One region of the Kitasatospora sp. NPDC094016 genome, then DNA from elsewhere that is predicted to be linked to it. Evidence: riboswitches for the same ligand, from Rfam matches in the RefSeq annotation. Region 1 holds a riboswitch; each other region holds the start of a gene.
What was found. A riboswitch is a leader RNA that binds a small molecule or an ion and turns the genes downstream of it on or off. The one in region 1 is predicted to bind cobalamin.
Positions count from the first base shown of each region.

Region 2: another riboswitch for cobalamin. It lies ahead of ABT015_RS16215 (ribonucleoside-diphosphate reductase subunit alpha); the one in region 1 lies ahead of nicT (Nickel transporter NicT).
Region 3: another riboswitch for cobalamin. It lies ahead of nicT (Nickel transporter NicT); the one in region 1 lies ahead of nicT (Nickel transporter NicT).

Region 1 is NZ_JBEOUK010000002.1:106,251-109,495, reverse strand. Features, by position in the region: gene ABT015_RS02315 (nitrilase-related carbon-nitrogen hydrolase) at 1-829, shown strand, start outside; gene ABT015_RS02310 (ArsR/SmtB family transcription factor) at 942-1,274, opposite strand; cobalamin riboswitch at 1,372-1,613, shown strand; gene nicT (Nickel transporter NicT) at 1,665-2,774, shown strand; gene ABT015_RS02300 (short-chain fatty acyl-CoA regulator family protein) at 2,879-3,245, opposite strand, start outside.
Region 2 is NZ_JBEOUK010000014.1:149,043-152,287, forward strand. Features, by position in the region: gene ABT015_RS16210 (hypothetical protein) at 1-753, opposite strand, end outside; cobalamin riboswitch at 1,192-1,316, shown strand; gene ABT015_RS16215 (ribonucleoside-diphosphate reductase subunit alpha) at 1,509-3,245, shown strand, end outside.
Region 3 is NZ_JBEOUK010000006.1:43,409-46,653, forward strand. Features, by position in the region: gene rpmG (50S ribosomal protein L33) at 1-40, shown strand, start outside; gene nicT (Nickel transporter NicT) at 153-1,268, opposite strand; cobalamin riboswitch at 1,299-1,512, opposite strand; gene ABT015_RS08105 (ArsR/SmtB family transcription factor) at 1,594-1,977, shown strand; gene ABT015_RS08110 (Fpg/Nei family DNA glycosylase) at 1,997-2,806, opposite strand; gene ABT015_RS08115 (AAA family ATPase) at 2,888-3,245, opposite strand, start outside.

The DNA.
Region 1 (3,245 bases):
GCAGCACCGGGCCGGCCTGCTGGAGGGAATCCGCCTCGCCGCCGAGCAGGGCGCCGCCCTCGTCGCCCTCCAGGAGCTCACGCTCTCCCCGTACTTCGCCGTGCTGCGCCAGTCCGACCACCCGCAGGCCGTCGAGCCCGAGGACCTGCGCACCGGCCCGACCTTCGCGTTCGCCGCGGCCGCCGCCCGCGAGCACGGCATCCACGTACACGCCTCGCTCTTCGAGAAGGCCGACGGACCGGACGGCCCCGACGGCCTCGGCTACAACACCGCGATCCTCGTCGCCCCCGACGGCACCCTGGTGCAGCGCACCCGCAAGCTGCACATCCCCGTGACCGAGGGCTACTACGAGGACACCTGGTTCCGCCAGGGCCCGGCCGGCGAGGACGCCTTCCCCCTCGCCGAGGTGGGCGACGCCGCCGTCGGCCTGCCGACCTGCTGGGACCAGTGGTTCCCCGAGCTCGCCCGCGCCTACTCCCTCGCCGGCGCCGACGTGCTCGTCTACCCGACCGCCATCGGCTCCGAGCCGGGCCACCCCGGCTTCGACACCCAGCCGCTGTGGCAGCAGGTCATCACCGGCAACGCCATCGCCAACGCCACCTTCATGGTCGTCCCCAACCGCATCGGCACCGAGGGCGAACTCACCTTCTACGGCAGCTCGTTCATCGTCGACCCGTACGGCCGCGTGCTCGCCCGGGCACCGCGCGACGAGGCCGCCGTCCTGGTCGCCGACCTCGACCTCGACCAGCGCCACGACTGGCTCGAACTCTTCCCCTTCAACACCACCCGCCGCCCCGACGCCTACGCGCCCCTGACCGCCCAGCGCTGACGCCCCCCGGCCTCCCCGGCCCGGTTCCGGCCGGGGGACGGGGAGGCCCTTCGGCACCACCGACCAGGCGACCGGACCTCACCGGGACAGCACGCTCAGCGGGCGCTCGCGCTCAGGCGCGCCTCGGCAGGGTCTCGTCGAGGAGACGGGCGATGCCCGGGTCACGGAGCCGGTACCGGACCACCCGCCCGTCCCGCTCGGCCGAGACCACGCCGGAGGCCCTCAGGATGCGGAGGGTCTGGGAGACGGCGGTCGGGCTGATGCCGCAGGCGCCGGCGAGGTCGGAGACCGGGATCGGTCCGGCAGCGTGCATCGCCGCCAGCAGGGCCAGTCTGCCGGGCTCGGCCAGCAGCGCGAACCGCTCGGCCGCGGAGCGCAGCCGGTCACGGTCGGCCACCGCAGCGGCGGCCGCCTGGACCGCTCGGGCATCGATTGCCTCGGGCATGTGCTGCCCTTCCCCCTCGTCACGGCTTTGTCAGCACTTTGCGTTATTGCAACATATGCGCAACTGCGCAGCCTTGTCGACTGGCTGTCCGAGCCCCTACGGTGTTCCCCGCCGTGGTGTTCGGGAAGTTCGGTGACAGCTCCTCAGGGGCCCAATCCGGCGCGGCCCTCGCCACTGTGAACGGGAAGTGCCCCCGGCGCGCCCGCAGCCACTGCGGGCAGTCACCGGTGCCGTACGGCGCACGGGAAGACGAGCCGCGGGGTGCGCTCAGCCCTGCCCGGACGCGGGCAGAACTGTCCATCCCCCAGTCAGGAGACCGGCCACGGCGCGCACGACTCCCCCGACCTCACCGGGGGTGCCCCCATCGAGGAGCTGGAGAGGCCGCCCGTCATGACCCTCACCGACGACACCCCGTCATCCGCCCTGCCCCTGCCCCCGCGCTGGCGGCGCCAGGACACCGTCCGCACCGCCAGCCTGCTCGGCGTCATCCTCGCCATGCACGTGGTCGCCTTCGGCATGCTGTTCCTGCTCGTCGCGCCCAACCACTACACGATCGGCAACCAGGCCTTCGGCGTCGGCCTCGGCATCACCGCCTACACCCTCGGCATGCGGCACGCCTTCGACGCCGACCACATCGCCGCCATCGACAACACCACCCGCAAGCTGATGGCCGACGGCCAGCGCCCGGTCTCGGTCGGCTTCTGGTTCGCCCTCGGCCACTCCAGCATCGTCATGGCGATGGCCGCCCTGGTCGCCGGCGGCGCCCAGATCGCCGGCACCCTGGTCGATGACAAGTCCACCGCCCACCAGTGGCTCGGCGTCATCGGCACCAGCGTCTCCGGCACCTTCCTCTACCTCATCGCCGCGCTCAACCTGATCGCCCTGGCCGGCATCTACAAGGTCTACAAGGCCATGCGGGCCGGCCAGTTCGACGAGAAGCAGTTGGAGAAGCACCTCGACGAGCGCGGCTTCATGAACCGCATCCTCGGCAGGCTCACCAAGTCCATCCGCCGCCCCGGCCAGATGTACCCGGTCGGCGTGCTCTTCGGCCTCGGCTTCGACACCGCCACCGAGGTCGCCCTGATGGTGATGGCCGGCTCCGGCGCCGCCTCCGGTCTGCCCTGGTACGCCATCATCTGCCTGCCGTTGCTCTTCGCCTGCGGCATGAGTCTGTTCGACACCCTCGACGGCACCTTCATGAACTTCGCCTACCACTGGGCGTTCTCCAACCCGGTCCGCAAGGTCTACTACAACCTCACCATCACCGGCCTGTCCATCGCCGTCGCCTTCGTCATCGGCACCATCGAACTGGTCGGCGTGCTGCACGAGAAGCTCGACCTCACCGACCCGGTCACCGGCTGGATCGCCGACATCAGCCTCGACAACGTCGGCTACATCCTCGTCGGCATGTTCGTCGTCGTCTGGGCCTGCGCACTCGCCTACTGGCGCTTCAGCAACGTCGAGCAGCGCTGGGCCACCCGCGTCGAGAAGACCGGCTGACCCGCCCGCCCGGTTCCGGCGGTTCCCGGGGGTGTCGACGATCGTCGACACCCCCGGCGGTCTGCCCGCAGACGGTCGCGGCAGTGGAGTTGCGCCCCCGGCCTTCAGCGCCGGGGGTCGGGTAGTGCCGGGTACGGGACGAAGGTGCTGGTGTGCTCGTCGAGCGCCAGCGGCCGGCCGATGGCGGGCGCGGCGCGCTGGGGGCACGCCGGGCGTTCGCACACCTTGCAGCCGAGCCCGATCGGGGTGGCGGCCGCCACGTCGCCGAGGTCCAGTCCCGCCGAGTACACGAGCCGTGCGGCGTGGCGGAGTTCGCAGCCGAGGCCGATGGCGAAGGTCTTGCCGGGGCGGCCCCAGCCGCCGGGTGAGCGGGTGACGGCGCGGGCGGTCCAGAGGTAGCGCCGGCCGTCGGGCATGGCGGCGACCTGGACGTGGACCCGGCCGGGGGCGGCGAAGGACTCGTAGACGTTC
Region 2 (3,245 bases), on a different contig from region 1:
GGTCTCGGCCTGGATCTTGTGGTCGAAGACCGCGACGCCGACGGTCACCGCGCTGTCACCGGAGACGTAGGTCGCCCGGAGCACCTTCTGGCAGCCCTGGTCACCGAGGACCTTGCCGAGCCCGCCGGTCGTCGAGTTCCCGTCCCAGCAGGGCGAGTCCAGCGAGACGAAGGTCCGGTTCCAGGTGGCGCCGTTGACCGTCACCTGGAGCGCGGAGAACAGTGCCCCCGCGTCCTGCGGCGCCGGGTCGGTGGCAGCCTCCCAGATCGGCTTAGACGGGTCGTCCGGCGCGCCGCCCGGGGTGCCGGACGGGTTCCCACCCGGGGTTGCGGCGGCACCCGGCGCGGCACTCTGGGCGGCACCCGATGCGGCGGAGGACGGCCGGTCGGAGGCCGAGGCGACCGGCCCGGCGACCGGCTTGTCGCCGCCGTCCTTCGTCAGCAGCACCGCCCCGCCCGCGATCAGGCCGCCGACCAGGACGACCCCGACCGCCACGCCGAGGGCCCGCAGCCGGCGGCGGCGCTTGCCGTCCGCCGCGTTGCGGTCCGCCAGTGCCTCCCAGTTCGGCTCGGCGCGCTGCGGCGCCTGGGGCTGCGGGTACGGCTGGGGCTGCGGGTACGGCTGCGTCTGGGGGTGCGGCTGGGGATGTGCCTGGGGATACGGCTGGGGGTTCGGCTGCCACTGCGGCGGCACCTGCTGCCCCGGCGGTCCCGGCTGCGCCACCGGCTGGGCCACCGGCTGCGCGGGCGACACCGGGGGCCCGTACGAGGCCGGCGGCGGCCCGAAGCCCCCGCTCGGCGGCAACACCGGACCGGGCACCACCGGCGGCGGCTGACCGTGCCCGCCCCCCGGCCCGGTGGGAGGCGTTCCCTGCGGACCCTGCCCGGGTGCGCCTGTTCCGTCGCTCACGCGCCCCCTCGCTTCGCTCGATGATCGCTTCGCGAAACGCGCCCCTCGGCGCTTCGCTCGCTCATGCGCCCAGATCGTAGGGCATGCCCCCGGCGACCGGTCCGCCCGGTGACCGTTCCGTATCGAAACCAGGGCGCCGGGGCCCGGAATCAGGGCCCCGGAAGCCCGGACCCGAGGCGCCCCAAGGCCACGAGCCGCCCCCTCCCGGCACCCCCGGTTATCGCTCCGACACACCGTGCCGCACTACATGTGGGGTCGCATCAGAGAGACACCACTAGATGTATGCTCAATCTTGCTGTCGACGCAGGGGAACCCGGTGCGAATCCGGGACTGCCCCGCAGCGGTGAGCGGGCGGCTCCAGCAGTCGCCCCGCGAGTCCGAGTACCTGCCGACGGTGTGCGCACCGGCCCTCCCGCAGAGGCCGCGCCAGCACGAGAACCACCTTCCGGGCCTCGCGGGCGGGCCGGGGACGCCACTGTCGCGCGACGCTTCCTGCGTACGTGCCGTGCTCCCCTGCCCCGAACGGCCCGGTACCCCCCGAGCACCACCGCCGATCGCCGCCAGGAGAGAGCGCCTTGACCACCGCTGCCTCAGCCACCCTGCCCGCCCAGGGCACCGGCCCCGCCCCCACCGACCCGACGGTCTCCGACCCCGGTGGCGCGCTCCTTCGGCTGCTCACCGACCGCAGCGTCGATCTCCCCCAGGTGGACCCCGGCCATGTCGCCGCCGCCGCGCTGCGCGGCCGCCACGCCGGCTCGGACTTCGCCGAGCTGCGCGGGCTGGCCGTGGACGCCGCCGCGTCGATGATCGCCGAGGACCCCCAGTACTCGAAGCTGGCCGCCCGGCTGCTCGCCCTGGAGATCGTCGACGAGGCGAACAGCCAGGGCTCGCGCTCCTTCGCCGCCTCGATCGCCGTCGGCCACGACGAGGGCCTGATCGGCGACACCACCGCCGCCTTCGTCGCCAAGCACGCCGCCGCCCTGGACGCGCTGATCGACGCGCACGGCGACGACCGCTTCGAGTACTTCGGCCTGCGCACCGTGCAGTCCCGCTACCTGCTGCGCCACCCGATCACCCGCAAGGTCATCGAGACCCCGCAGCACTTCCTGCTCCGCGTCGCCTGCGGCCTGGCGGTCGGCGACAGCGAGCAGTCCGTGCGCGAGGTCGCCGAGCTGTACGGCCTGATGAGCCGGCTGGAGTACCTGACCTCCTCGCCGACCCTGTTCAACTCCGGCACCCGGCACCCGCAGATGTCGAGCTGCTACCTGCTCGACTCCCCGCTGGACAACCTGGACTCGATCTACAACCGCTACGCGCAGATCGCCCGGCTGTCCAAGCACGCCGGCGGCATCGGCCTGTCCTACTCGCGCATCCGCTCGCGCGGCAGCCTGATCCGCGGCACCAACGGCAAGTCCAACGGCATCGTCCCGTTCCTGCGCACCCTCGACTCCTCGGTCGCCGCCGTCAACCAGGGCGGCCGCCGCAAGGGCGCGGCCTGCGTCTACCTGGAGACCTGGCACGCCGACATCGAGGAGTTCCTGGAGCTCCGCGACAACACCGGCGAAGAGGCGCGGCGCACCCACAACCTCAACCTGGCGCACTGGATCCCGGACGAGTTCATGCGCCGGGTCAACGCCAACGAGGACTGGTCGCTGTTCTCCCCCGCCGACGTTCCCGAGCTCGTCGACCTGTGGGGCTCCGACTTCGACGAGGCCTACCGCAAGGCCGAGCTGGCCGGCAAGGCCGTGCGCACCATCCCCGCGCAGACCCTGTACGCCCGGATGATGCGCACCCTCGCGCAGACCGGCAACGGCTGGATGACCTTCAAGGACGCCTCCAACCGCGCCGCCAACCAGACCGCGCTGCCCGGCCGCACGGTGCACTCCTCGAACCTGTGCACCGAGATCCTGGAGGTCACGGACGACTCCGAGACCGCCGTCTGCAACCTCGGCTCGGTCAACCTCGGCGCCCACGTCGCCCCCGGGGCCTCCGTCGACGACCTGCTCGGCGCCATGGACTGGGAGCGCCTCGACGCCACCGTCCGCACCGCCGTGACGTTCCTCGACCGCGTGGTGGACATCAACTTCTACCCGACCACCGAGGCCGGCACCTCCAACTCCCGCTGGCGCCCGGTCGGCCTCGGCGTGATGGGCCTCCAGGACGTCTTCTTCAAGCTGCGGATCGACTTCGACTCCGCCGAGGCCGCGCGGCTGTCCACCCTCATCGCCGAGCGCATCATGCTCACCGCGTACGAGCGCTCCGCCGACCTGGCCGAGCAGCTGGGCCGCCACGAGGCCTACGGCGAGACCCGCGCCGCCCGCGGCGAGCTGCACATC
Region 3 (3,245 bases), on a different contig from region 1:
GGTCGCGCGCCGGCACGTCGACTTCCGCGAAGAGCGCTGAACCCCGCCCGCCCGACGACCGGCACCGACCCGCGGCGACGGAACGGCGCCTCCCCCGGGATCCCGGGGGAGGCGCCGTCGCCGCCCGCTGCCGTCGCCGGTCGCAGTCGTCGCTACTCGGCGGCCGCCCAGCGCTTCTCCACCCGGGCCAGCTTCCAGTAGGCGATCGCCGCGGCCCAGACCACCACGAACAGCCCGGCGATCGCGTAGCCGACGTTGTCCAGCGAGATGCCCGCGATCCAGCCGGTGACCGGGTCGGTCAGATCGAGCTTCTCGTGCAGCACGCCGACCAGTTCGATGGTGCCGATGACGAAGGCCACCGCGATCGACAGCCCGGTGATCGTCAGGTTGTAGTAGACCTTCCGGACCGGGTTGGCGAAGGCCCACTGGTACGCGAAGTTCATGAAAGTCCCGTCCAGGGTGTCGAACAGGCTCATCCCGGCCGCGAACAGCAGCGGCAGGCAGACGATCGCGTACCAGGGCAGCCCGGCCGCCGCGCCCGACCCGGCCATCACCATCAGGGTGACCTCGGTCGCGGTGTCGAAGCCCAGCCCCAGCACCATGCCCACCGGGAACATCTGCCCGGGCCGGGTGATCGACCGGGTCGCCCGGTTCAGCACCCGGGCCATGAAGCCGCGCGAGTTGAGGTGCTCCTCCAACTGCGCCTCGTCGTACGACCCGGCCCGCATCGCCCGGAACACCTTGAGTATGCCGAGCAGCGCGGCCAGGTTGAGCGCGCCGATCAGGTAGAGGAACGCGCCGGAGGCCGTCGTGCCGACCATCCCGAGCCATTTGTGGGTGGTCGAGTCGTCGTCCATCAGCGTGCTGGCCAGCTGCGCGCCGCCCGCCACCAGGGCGGCCATCAGCACCACCATCGAGGAGTGCCCGAGGGCGAACCAGAAGCCGACCGAGACCGGCCGCTTGCCGTCCGCCATCAGCTTGCGGGTGGTGTTGTCGATCACCGCGATGTGGTCGGCGTCGAAGGCGTGCCGCATGCCGAGGGTGTACGCGGTGATCCCCAGGCCCACCCCGAAGACCTGGGTGCCGACCGCGTAGTTGTGGGGCGCGACCAGGAGGACGAGCGTCCCGAAGGCCACCACGTGCATGGCCAGGATCACCCCCATCAGCCCGGCCGTGCGAACGGTGTCCTCGCGCTTCCAGCGGAACGTGGGCAGCGCGGACGGTGTCGCCGGCGCCTCGGCAGTCGCGGCGGTTTCGGGCAGGGTCATTCGGGTCACGCTCCAGCACCTCGTGGAAACACTTCGTGAGATGCCGTGGCCGGTCTCCTGGCTTACGGGGGTCCCGTACCCGCCTTCCCAGGTGCGCGAGGCTCCCAGTGGCGTCGTGGGTACGGACGTCTCTCCATCGTCGACGATCACGATGGCCCGATCACAGTGGCGAGGGCCGCTCCGGACTGGGATCCCTGAGGATCCGTCACCGGTCTTCCCGAGCACCACGGCGGGGAACACCGTAGGGGCCAGGACCCACCCTTGCAAGGCTGCGCACCTGCGCAGGTGTCCAGGATCACAGGCCCCCTGCTGCAACAATGTGCGCATGCATCTCGTACCGGCCGACCGCGCGGGCCACCGCACCATCGACGGACACCGGGTCTGCGAGGCCATCGCCGCGATCGGCGACCCCGCGCACGTCCGCACCTGGGCCGAGCGGTTCTCCCTGCTCGCCGACCCCGGGCGGCTCGCCCTCCTGCTCGCCCTCCACCGGGCCGGCCCGCTCGCCGTCTCCGACCTCGCCGTGGCCACCGGCATGCGCGACCCCGCCGTGTCCCAGGCCCTGCGGCTGCTCCGCACCGCGGGCGTGGTGACCGGGGACAAGGACGGGCGGGTCGTGCGCTACCAGCTCGTGGACGAGTCCCTGCGCCCCCTCCTCGACGCGTGCGCCGCCGCCGAACACCACGAGCCCGGCGCGGCCTTCGGCTGACCGGCCGGGCAGGGCCTGGTCAGGCCGCCTGGCAGGCGGGGCACCAGAAGAGGTTGCGTGCGGCGTGCTGTTCCGTCCGGACGTCGGTGCCGCAGACCAGGCAGGGCATCGCGGCCCGCCGGTAGACGTACACCTCGCCGCCGTGGTCGTCGACGCGCGGCGGTCGGCCCATCGCCTCGGGGGTGTGCTCGGGCCGGACGGTGTCGATCCGGCCCGCACCGACGCCCTCGTGCATCAGGGCGACCAGGTCGGCCCAGATCGCGTCCCACTCGCCCCGGGTGAGGTCGCGGCCGGCGCGGTGCGGGTTGATCCCGTGGCGGAACAGCACCTCGGCCCGGTAGACGTTGCCCACCCCGGCCAGCACCTTCTGGTCCATCAGCAGCGCGGCGACGGTCGTCCGGCTGGCCGATATCCGGCGCCAGGCGGCCTGCGGGTCGGCGTCGGCCCGCAGCGGGTCGGGGCCCAGCCGGGCGGCGACGGCGGCCTTCTCCGCGCCGGTGACCAGCGCGCAGGTGTTGGGGCCGCGCAGGTCGGCGTAGCCGTCGTCGTTGGCCAGCCGCAGCCGGACCAGGCCGACCGGCTCGGGCGCGGGCCCGGTACCGAAGGCGAAGCCGCCGTAGAGGCCGAGGTGGACGTGCACCCAGCCGCCCTCCTCGAAGCCGAGGAACAGGTGCTTGCCGACGGCTTCGGCCGCGGTGAGCAGCTGCCCGTCGATGGCCTTGGCCTCGTCGGCGAACCGGCCCTGCGGGCTGGACACCTCGACCGGGCGGCCGCCGAAGGCCTTCCGGTTCTCGGCGGCGAGGCGGTGGATGATGTGGCCTTCCGGCACGGGCGTCAGCTCCCCCGGGGTGGTTCGATCAGGACCCGCCCATCATCGCAGTCGGCACCGACACCACCGGATCGTCGCGGGTCAGCGCACCGGCATGCCCATCAGCCGGGCCAGGATGACGCGGTCCAGCTCGGCGGCGGTGCCGGCCACGTCCAGGTACGAGTTGTCGATGATCGGCAGCCCGGAGTTGTACCAGCCGGCCATCCGGCCGTGGATCCGCGCCACCTCCTCGTCGCCGAGCCGCCGGGTGCCGCCGCGCCGGGCGTTGCGGTGCAGCACGGAGTCCAGGCTGGGCAGCAGCACGACCGGGATCATGCCGGGACCGATGTGCCGCTTCCAGCCGCCGAGGCCGATGGCCGGGCGGTCCGGGAAGACGGCGTCGTCGATGATGCAGGAGATGCCGTTGGCGAGGTAGTTGCGGCAGGCGAAGCCGCAGGTG